DNA from 2 places in the Natronosporangium hydrolyticum genome. Region 2 is predicted to be linked to the other one. Evidence: riboswitches for the same ligand, from Rfam matches in the RefSeq annotation. Region 2 holds a riboswitch; the other holds the start of a gene.
The links. Region 2 has a riboswitch for cobalamin ahead of JQS43_RS13885 (histidine phosphatase family protein). Riboswitches for the same ligand answer to the same signal wherever they lie in the genome.
Positions count from the first base shown of each region.

Region 1 (5,197 bases), 1.6 Mb from region 2:
GCCGACCGGCAGCTGCTCCTCGATCCGGGGATGGACCTGACTCTGCGTCCGATGCGGTATCCGCACTTCTTCGACCGGTTCAAGGACGCGATCAAGAACACCTGGACCGTCGAGGAGGTCGATCTGCACTCCGACCTCGCCGACCTGGCGAAGCTGTCGCCGGCTGAGCGGCATCTGGTGAGCAGGCTGGTGGCGTTCTTCGCCACCGGCGACACCATCGTGGCGAACAACCTGGTGCTGAACCTGTATCAGCACATCAACTCGCCGGAAGGGCGGCTGTACCTCTCCCGGCAGCTGTTCGAGGAGGCGGTGCATGTCCAGTTCTATCTAAACCTCCTCGACACCTATGTCCCCAATGAGCAGGAGCGCTTCGAGGCGTTCGCGGCGGTGGAGAACATTCCGTCGATCGCGCGCAAGGCAGAGTTCTGTTTTAAGTGGATCGACTCGGTCTTCGAGCTTCGAGAGTTGCGGACCCGAGAAGATCGACGAGCGTTCCTGCTGAACCTGATCTGCTTCGCGGCCTGTATCGAAGGGCTCTTCTTCTATGGGGCCTTCGCCTACGTCTATTTCCTTCGCTCCCGGGGCATGCTGCACGGTCTGGCGTCCGGCACCAACTGGGTCTTCCGCGACGAGTCGATGCACATGGCCTTCGCCTTCGACGTGGTCGACACGGTACGGGCCGAGGAGCCGGACCTGTTCGACGACGAGCTGCGCCGCCGGGTGACCGAGATGCTGTCCGAGGCGGTGGAGTGCGAGGTCCAGTTCGCGGCGGACCTGCTCGAACAGGGAGTCTCCGGGCTGTCGTTGGCCGACATGCGGGAGTATCTCCAGCACGTGGCCGACCGGCGGTTGGCCGCCCTCGGCATCGAGCCGGTCTACGGCAGTGGAAACCCATTCGCCTTCATGGAGCTGCAGGACGTTCAGGAACTGTCCAACTTCTTCGAACGTCGGGTCTCGGCCTACCAGGTGGGCGTCACCGGGTCGGTCAGCTTCGACGACGATTTCTAGCCCGCAGAAGGCCAGGTCACAGCCGCCCCGGGCGCTCAGGACCCCCGGGGCGGCGCCCGGGGCGTTGTAGGATGGCTGACAGTGCTGGTTCGCCCCGGCTGTGACAGCGGGGCGTCGTAAGAGGGAACCCGGTGCAAATCCGGGACTGCCCCGCAGCGGTGAGCGGGAACGACCGCCGTCAGACGCACTGGGCCCCTGGGTCTGGGAAGCGACGGCCAGTAGGCGACCATCAGTGGTCACGCCCGCGAGTCCGAAGACCTGCCCGCACCGCGTGCACCAACCGGTGTGCGCCGCCGACGGCCTCTCGGGACGGCCAGGGCGGAAGCGCTGGTACCTCGCCGTACCCTCCTTCCCCCTCGCCTTCGTGAGGGTCCGCCGGGCACTTCGAGGGAAGGAACGGCTGTGAGCAACCCATTCGGCCAGAGCACCGTGCTCGGCTATCCGCGGATCGGCCCGAACCGCGAGCTGAAGCAGGCGGTCGAGGCATACTGGGCGGGCAGCATCGACGCCGACGCCTTGGAAAGGACAGGCGCGTCGCTGCGCGCCGACGTGTGGCAGGCGTTGGCCGCCGCTGGACTCGATTCGATCCCGTCGAACACATTCTCCTACTACGACCACATGCTCGACACCGCCGTCGCGGTCGGGGCGATCCCGGAACGCTTCCGCCGACTGGGCTTGTCCGACCTGGACACCTACTTTGCGATGGCCCGGGGCGTCGACGCCGAGCCGGCGTTGGAACTCACCAAGTGGTTCGCTACCAACTATCACTATCTGGTCCCGGAGATCGGCCCGGAGACGGTCTTCACCCCCGACCCCGCCAAAGCGCTGCGCGAGTACGCCGAAGCGGCCGCGCTGGAGATCCCGACCCGGCCGGCGCTGATCGGTCCGGCTACCTTCCTGCTCCTGGCCAAGCCGGCGGTGCCCGGGTCCAACCCGTTCGACCGGCTCGACGACCTGGTCGAGGTGTACGCAGAGATCCTGGCAGCGCTCGCCGACGCGGGCGTGGCGTGGGTGCAGCTCGACGAGCCGGGATACGTCGCCGACCGCAGCGCTGCCGAGATCGTGGCGCTGCACCGGGCTTACACCAGGCTCGCGGGTCTGTCCCGACGGCCGAAGATCTTCGTCGCGACCTACTTCGGGCAGCTCGACGATGCCCTACCGGCGTTGCTCGACACCTCGATCGAGGCGCTGGGCCTGGATCTGATCGCCGGGCGAGCCACAGTGGACCAACTCGCCGCCGCGGCACCCCGCCCGGGTACGACGATCGTGGCTGGCCTGGTCGACGGGCACAACGTGTGGCGTACCGACCTGCGGGCGGCGGCGGCGACCGCGGCCACGGTCGCCGCGATCGCCGACCAGGTCGCGGTCTCGACCTCGTGTTCGCTGCTGCACGTACCGGTGGATGTCTCGGCGGAGCAGGGCCTCGACCCGCAGCTGCGGGAGCGGTTGGCGTTCGCCCGGCAGAAGGTCGACGAGGTGGTGCAGCTCGGCCAAGCCCTGGCCGAGGGCGTGGGGCAGCTGCCGGCTCCGCTGCCACCGTCACCCGAGCAGTGGCGCAACGACGGGGTACGGGCCCGGCTGGCCACGCTGCAGCCGGCGGATCGGCAGCGCGGTGCCTACGCCGACCGGGCCGCAGCTCAGCAGGCGCGACTGCAGCTACCGCCGCTACCCACCACCACCATCGGCTCGTTCCCGCAGACGCCGGAGCTGCGGAAGGCTCGGGCTGCCCACCGGGCCGGCAAACTTGACGACGCCAGCTACGCCGAGCGGATGCGGGCCGAGATCGAGCAGGTGATCCGGCTGCAGGAGCGCCTGGGCCTGGATGTCCTGGTGCACGGCGAGCCGGAGCGCAACGACATGGTGCAGTACTTCGGCGAGCAGTTGGCCGGGTTCGCCGCTACCGAGCATGGCTGGGTGCAGTCGTACGGGTCGCGCTGTGTCCGGCCGCCGATCATCTACGGCGATGTGGCCCGGCCGGCGCCGATGACCGTCGAGTGGTCCAGCTTCGCCCAGTCGCTCACTGATCGGCCGGTCAAGGGCATGCTCACCGGGCCGGTCACGATCCTGGCCTGGTCGTTCGTGCGGACCGACCAGCCCCTCGCGGAGACCGCCGACCAGGTGGCGCTGGCGTTGCGGGACGAGTGCCGGGACCTTGCGGCGGCCGGCATCACGGTGATCCAGGTGGACGAGCCTGCGCTACGGGAGCTGCTACCGTTGCGCAGGTCTTCCCAGCCGGCGTACGTAGACTGGGCGGTATCGGCGTTCCGGTTGGCGACCAGCGGCGTCGATGACTCCGCCCAGATCCACACCCATCTGTGCTATTCGGAGTTCGGTGAGGTGATCCACGCGATCGACGCGCTGGACGCCGATGTCACCAGCATCGAGGCTTCCCGCTCGAAGATGGAGGTTCTCGACGATCTGGCGGCGATCGGGTACGCGCGGGGAGTCGGCCCCGGGGTGTGGGATATCCACTCCCCGAGGGTGCCCCCGCAGCAGGAGTTCGAGGCGGCGCTGCGGCTGGCGGTGGCGGCGGTTCCGGCGTCGCGGCTGTGGGTGAATCCTGACTGCGGGTTGAAGACTCGTCGCTACCCGGAGGTCGAAGCGTCGCTGCGGCGCCTGACCGCTGCCGCGGCTGCGGTGCGGAGCTAGGCGGCGACCTACAGCCGGGGCTGGCTCGCGATGTGTGCGTCGAGCATGCTCGCGAGCCTGCCCGCGGCCTCCCGTGCCTCAAGGTGGAGCCGGGCAACGTTCAACGTGCTGTCACCGAGCACCGCCAGCAGCGCCCGGTCGTTGATCGCGTAGACCGCGAAGTAGCCACGGTGGCTGCGAACGGTGGACTCCCGGAACGGGCCGTGCCGGAGCGCCAGGGCGGTCTGCCGTCCCAGGCCGAAGGTGGCGGCGGCGAGGGCGGCGAGATCGTGCGGTTCGGTGCCGTCGGCCAGGTCATGGAGGAGGAGCAGGCCGTCGACGCCGGTGATGACCGAGCCGACCACGCCATTGACCGCCTGCCGAAGCGCCGCGAGCTCGGTGTGCGGGCCGTTGGCGGCGGATGCCGCATCGTGGTGACCGGGCACGGTCGCCCTCCCTAAACCTCGATCGAGGCTTCGATCTGTCGTAGCAGGTGTCGGGCCAGCCCCAGGTTGGCGCGGGTGCGGTGTAGCGCGAGGTAGAGGAAGAGGCCGGACCCGCTGCGGGCGGAGAGTGGCCGGATCAGGTGGTACTGGGTGTCCAAAGTAATCAGAATGTCTTCGATGCCGTCGGACATCCGCAACATCTCAAGGGCCCGGATCTTCGCGCGGACGACATCGGTGTTGCCGGCGGCTGCTACCGACAGGTCCAGTTCGGCGGACCCACCGGCGACCCCCAGGGTCATGCCGCTGGTGTAGTCCACAATGGCAGCGCCGATGGCGCCCTCGATGCTCATCGCGTCCTTGAGGGCTGAGTCGATCGTAGTCATGCCAACACCCCTAGTCGTAACGCTGTGGTGGCTCGCCACAGCTCTCGGTGGCACGCCGTCGCCTGGTGCCCCGTGCACCTCGAAGGTTAGCGAGCCAACCGGGCTGCGGCATAGGCCGAGCATCGCGTTGCGTCGAGCCGATCGGGCGAGTCTCGGTTACTCCGCCGGGTTGGCCGGCTGCAGCCTGACGTGCCCCCGACGTGCCCCCCGCTAGTTGACCATGGGGTTTGGGGCAGAAATCAGCCCCGACCATGTACCTAGGTCCATGATCAACGCTGGGGGGAGAAGGTGCGGAGGCGCAGGCTGTTGCTGACCACGAAGACGCTGGAGAACGCCATCGCGGCGCCGGCGATCATCGGGTTGAGCAGGCCGAAGGCGGCCAGCGGGATGGCCGCGGTGTTGTAGGCGAACGCCCAGAAGAGGTTGCCCTTGATGGTGCCGAGGGTGCGGCGGGAGAGCCGGATGGCGTCGGCGGCGGCGCGGAGATCGCCGCGGACCAACGTCAAATCGGCGGCTTCGATCGCGACATCGGTGCCGGTGCCCATCGCCAGCCCGAGGTCGGCCTGGGCCAACGCCGGGGCGTCGTTGATCCCGTCGCCGACCATGGCGACGACCTTCCCCTCGGCCTGCAGCCGCCGGACCACGTCGGCCTTGTCGGTCGGCAGCACTTCGGCGATCACCTGCTCGATCCCCACCTCGGCGGCGATCTGCGTGGCCACGGTCTGGTTGTCG
Region 1 covers NZ_CP070499.1:4,731,084-4,736,280, reverse strand. Annotated here, with positions in the region: gene JQS43_RS21185 (ribonucleotide-diphosphate reductase subunit beta) at 31-1,008, shown strand; cobalamin riboswitch at 1,077-1,288, shown strand; gene metE (5-methyltetrahydropteroyltriglutamate--homocysteine S-methyltransferase) at 1,411-3,657, shown strand; gene JQS43_RS21175 (roadblock/LC7 domain-containing protein) at 3,666-4,082, opposite strand; gene JQS43_RS21170 (hypothetical protein) at 4,094-4,465, opposite strand; gene JQS43_RS21165 (heavy metal translocating P-type ATPase) at 4,735-5,197, opposite strand, start outside.
Region 1: it holds a riboswitch for cobalamin, as region 2 does, so the genes downstream of both, metE (5-methyltetrahydropteroyltriglutamate--homocysteine S-methyltransferase) here and JQS43_RS13885 (histidine phosphatase family protein) in region 2, are expected to answer to the same signal.

Region 2 (5,197 bases):
TTGAACGGCGCCACCGCGTGGCCGCGCCGGGCCAGGTATCGGCACACCCCGGCGACCAACACACTCTTGCCGACATCCGAGCCGGTGCCGGCGAACAGGATCGCCCCGCTCATCTCCGCCTCCTTACCGGCAGGTCCCTCGCCGATGCCGTGACTGCCTGTGCGGCCGCTGCCGCCAGCAGGGCGCTGGTGGCGCCGACCGCGGTGGCCAGCCGGATCGTCCGACGGATGTCGGCCGCGGTGGGCTCGGCGCCGTCGCCCAACGAGGGGCGCCGGTCCAGGTGGTCGCCGTAGCGGTTCGCCGACCCGCCGAGCCGCCGGCCGAGGGCGCCGGCGAACGCGGCCTCCACCCGGCCCGCGTTCGGGCTCGGATGGCCGGGGCCGTCGCGGCGCCATGCCCGCCACGCCCGGCGTGGTGAACCGCCGACCACCGGGGCGAGCAGCGTCGCCAGCCCGGCGGTCACCCTCGCCGGCAACCAGTTGGCGGCATCGTCTAGCCGGGCCGCCGCCCAGCCGAACCGTTCGTACCGGCTGGTGTGGTAACCGACCATCGCGTCCATTGTGTTGACCGCGCGGAATCCGGCGGTGCCGGCCGGTCCGGCGACAGCGCCCCAGAACAGCGGAGCCACCACCGCGTCGCAGGTGTTCTCGGCGACCGACTCCACCGCCGCCCGGGCAACCCCGGCTGCGTCGAGCAGGTCCGGGTCGCGGGCACAGAGCGACCGCAGCCGGGTCCGTGCGGTCGCCAGGTCGCCCCGGTCGAGGGCGGCGGCCACCGCCCCGGCCTCCCGGGTCAGGGACCGGCCACCGAGCGCGGTCCAGGTCAGCGCGGCCTGCCACAGCAGCGCCGGCGGTCGTCCGCCCCGGCGTGCGAGCGCCCCACCCGCGTACCCGGCCGCGGCGGCCGCGACGGTGAGCAGGCTCACGTACCCGACTCCGGCGGCCCGCTGGTCCCGGTATATCCGCCGCTCCAGCGCTGCGGCGAGTTGCCCGAAACCTGCCACCGGATGGAGCCGGCGGGGGTCGCCGAGCAGCAGGTCGGCGGCGAAGCCGGCGAGCAGGCCCCAGGCGCGAAGTTGGGGTTCAGGCATCCGCCACCGCCCCGGCGAAGCCCGCGCGGAGCTGCCACTGCGGGTGAGGCCCATACAGGATGGTGACCGTGCAGGGGGCCACCTCGACCCGCCACAGCGATGACACCGGCGCGGCCAGCACCGCCAGCACCGCGGCTTTGATCGGTCCGCCGCTGGTGAAGACCACGGTGGTGCCGGGCTCGCTCAGCTCGGCCAGCGCTGCCCGGACCCGGGCCAACAGCTCCTCGACGCCCTCGCCACCGGGTGGCGGATGTGCCGGGTCATCGAGCCAGGCCGACACCTGCTCGGGGTCCCGCTCCGCCGCGTCGGCCAGCCGCAACCCCGCCCACCCGCCGAAGTTGAGCTCGGACCAGCGCGGGTCGAGTTCGACGTCGGCGAAGCCGGCGAGCGCCGCGGTCTGCTGGCAACGCTGCGCGGGGGAGCTGATCGCCCGCCCGGCGGGCAGCCGGCCCCGCAGCGCGGCCGCCTCCGACCTGCCGGCCGGGTCGAGCGGCTCGTCACCGGGGAAGGCGTGGGCGCGGGTGGCCGCGGTGGGGGCGTGGCGGACCAGCAGCAGTCGGGCCTGGCCACTCACCGGGTCCCCGAGCACAGTGCGACCCGCACCCGGACAGGCAGAAGCGTAGGCGTCACAGCGACCTCCACGGGGATCCTCGTCCCCTCAGTCGTGACGTAAGCGCTAGTCTCCTGGCTCTCGGATCGTCACCACCCACCCAGTCTTCCCGGCTCACCCGGCGGTGGGCCAGTGACTGCGCTCCGTCTGGCCAGGACCCCACCGGCGACCGGTGTGGCCCAGGGGCGGGCAGCTCCCCGATTACAGTGGCGGGACCGCCGCAGCATCGCACTGCGTTCCTAGTCGCCTCCGTCAACGGCGAGCCTCACCGTACTACGCTCCGCCGACAGCTGTCGAGGCACGTGATCGGGCCCCGGCGCTCCGGTCACCAATGCCTAAACCGGTCGCACCTGCCGACTCCGGGTGGTTGACTCGTCGCTGTGGTCACCGAGGGTGAGGTACGCGACGCGGTGTCGCGCCACTGGGGACTGTCGTCGGTACGGGTCGAACCGCACCACGGCGGGATGAACTCGGCGACCTGGTTTGTGCACGGGCCCGGCGAGCGCTGGGTGGCGAAGCTGGTGCCCGGGGCGGCTCGCCGTGCCTTCACGGCTGGCCTGTCGGTTGCCGTGCTGGTGGCCGCGGCCGGCACCGCCAGCGGCCCACCGGTGCCCACCCGGACGGGTGCTCTCGTTGCCGACCTCGACGGGGCCTCGCTCGCGCTGCTGACCTGGGTGCCGGGTGACCCGCTGGGCACCGCCGGGAGCGACCAGCAGCTGCTGGCGAAGACCCTGGCCAGAGTGCACCGAGGGCTGGTCGGCACGACGGTCGAGGACGCCGACACCTTCCATTGGGTCGATCCTGACGCCCCCCACCTGGCGCTGCGGCCGTGGCTGCGTCCGGCAGTGGCCACGGCGCTGGATGCCTTGGCTGCGCTCGACCCGGCCGCGCTGTGCCAGGGTCTGCTCCACACCGACCCGGCGCCGGAGGCGTTTCGGCGGGACCCGGTCACCGGCGCCTGCGGCCTGATCGATTGGCAGGTCGGAATGGTCGGTCCGCTGCTCTACGACCTTGCGTCGGCGGTGATGTATGCCGGCGGGCCGTGCGCCGCAGCGGATCTGATAGCGGCGTATCTTCCCCAGGGTCCGATCCCAGCGGCGGAGGTGGCGCGTGGGTTGCCGGTGCTGCTTCGGTTCCGCTGGGCGGTGCAGGCCGACTACTTCGCCCGCCGGATCGTCGAGCATGACCTCACCGGCATCGCCGACCCTGCCGACAACCAGGCTGGTCTGGCGGCGGCCCGACGGATGTTGGGGGAGTTGGGGTAGCGCATCGCCGGTGCTTACGCCACCCGGGTGGCCAGGCCCGGGTCGGGCGGGCCGCACCGGTCGGGGTGCAGGATGCCGGCGAGCGCGGCCACCCCGTCGACCAGGCGCGGGCCCGGCCGAGCGAACGAGGCGTTCGCGTCCACCGCCCATACCGGTACGCCGGCCGGTAGCGCGCCGGTCGCGACCAGCTGCTCGGTCAGCCGGCGCGAGCCGGCGAGGTCGAACCCGCAGGGCGCCGACACCACCACCGCCGGTCGTCCCGCCGCCACCTCCGCCCAGGAGGTTCGGGTCGAGGGTTGACCGGCGGCGCCGAGCACGCTGACCCCACCCGCGGCGTCGATCATGTCCGGCACCCAGTGCCCGGGTGCGAACGGCGGCTCGGTCCACTCCAACAGCAGGGTGGGCACCGGGTCGGCGCCGGCCACCGCGTCGGTGATCCCCGCCAGCCGGTCGGTCAGTGCCGTGGCCAGCTCGTCGGCCCGCTCACCGGTGCCGGTGGCGGCACCGAGCACCCGGACCGAGTCGATCACCTCGGCGAGCCGGTGCGGATCGATGGTGAGCACCTCCGCCCGGCAGGCCAGGTAGGCCAGTGCGTCGGCGACCTCGGTGACGTCGACCGCGCACACCGCGCACAGGTCCTGCGTCACCACCAGGTCAGCATCCAGGTCGGACAGTGCACCCCGGTCCAGGTGGTAGAGGTCTTCGCCGGCGGCCATCCGCTCGGACACCAACCGGTCGATCTCGGCCGGGTCGTCGGTAGCGGGCAATGCACTGGTCGACACGATCCGTCGCTGCCGGGCCGCCGGTGGGTGGTCGCACTCGAAGGTCACTCCGACCACCTGGTCGCCGGCGCCGACCGCGAACAGGATCTCGGTCGTCGACGGGAGCAGCGACACGATCCGCATGCCACCACCGTAGCGGCGAGCGGCGCAGCCGGCGACAGGGTCAGCGGCCGGCTGGGGCGTCCCGGCGCCGCAACAGGTACGTGTCCATGATCCAGCCCTTGCGGTCGCGGCCTTCCTGGCGGACCCGCACGATCTGGTCGGCGACCTCCCGCAACGGGCCGGCGACCAGCAGCTCGTCGTCGGTGCCGAGGTAGGCGCCCCAGTAGATGTCGAAGTCCTCGTCGACGTAGTGGATGAAGGCGCAGTGCGCATCGAGCATGACCACGATGTCGTCGACCTCGTCGGGCAACCCAGCGGCGAGTCGACGGCCGGTAGTGACCAGGAACGGGCGGCCGACCCGGTTGAGGGGGATCCGGTGCCGGGCGGCGAGCGTTGCCACGCTGCTGATGCCGGGGATCACCGTGTGGCTGATGCCGACCCGTCCTCGGGCCTGGATCTCCTCGACGACGGCGAGGGTGCTGTCGTAGAGGGCGGGGTCGCCCCAGACCAGGAAGCCGCCGGTGCCGCCGTCGGGAAGCTGCTCGGCGATCGCGGCTTCCAGCAGGTCGGCCCGCTCCCGCCGCCAGTCGTCGACCGCCCGGACATACCCCGCGGCGGTGCGGTCACGGTCCGGGTCGGCGACCGCCACCACCCGGTGGTCGGGCCGGGCGAACCGGGCCATCAGCTGCTGCCGCAACGCGATCAGGTCGTGCTTCTCCGCGCCCTTGTCGAGCAGGAAGAAGACGTCGGTCTGACCGATCGCCTCGGCGGCGGCCAGGGTCAGCTGGCCGGGGTCGCCGGCGCCGATGCCGATGATGTGGATCGTCCGCACGCGGTCACCCCTCCTGGTCAGCCGGCCGCTTCGCCGCCCGGTCCCGGCCCGGCGAATACAGGTAGCTGTCGGGGAAGGAATCGGCGGCGAGCACCGCGCCGACGATGATCACCGCGGTTCGGCGTACACCAGCAGCTTCGACCTGGTCGGCGATGTCGGACAGGGTGCCGCGGAGCACCACCTCGTCGGGCCGACTGGCGTTGGCGACGACCGCGACCGGGCACTGTGCTCCATAGTGTTCGACCAGCTGCGCGGCGAGGTCCCGGGTGCGGGCGACCGCCAGGTGCAGCACGATGGTGGCGCGGCTGCGCGCCAGCTCGGTGAGCTCCTCGCCGGGCGGCATCGGGGTGGACCTAGCCTGCGTCCGGGTGAGGATCACGGTCTGCCCTACCGTCGGCACGGTCAGCTCTCGCCGCAGCGTCGCCGCGGCGGCGCTGAACGCGGGGACGCCCGGGACGATCTCGCACGGTACGCCGGCCGCGTCGAGCCGGCGGGTCTGCTCGGCGACGGCGCTGA
Region 2 covers NZ_CP070499.1:3,122,511-3,127,707, reverse strand. Annotated here, with positions in the region: gene JQS43_RS13895 (cobyric acid synthase) at 1-113, opposite strand, end outside; gene JQS43_RS13890 (cobalamin biosynthesis protein) at 110-1,090, opposite strand; gene JQS43_RS13885 (histidine phosphatase family protein) at 1,083-1,679, opposite strand; cobalamin riboswitch at 1,748-1,977, opposite strand; gene JQS43_RS13880 (phosphotransferase enzyme family protein) at 2,081-2,965, shown strand; gene JQS43_RS13875 (ABC transporter substrate-binding protein) at 2,980-3,870, opposite strand; gene cobF (precorrin-6A synthase (deacetylating)) at 3,911-4,681, opposite strand; gene cobM (precorrin-4 C(11)-methyltransferase) at 4,686-5,197, opposite strand, start outside.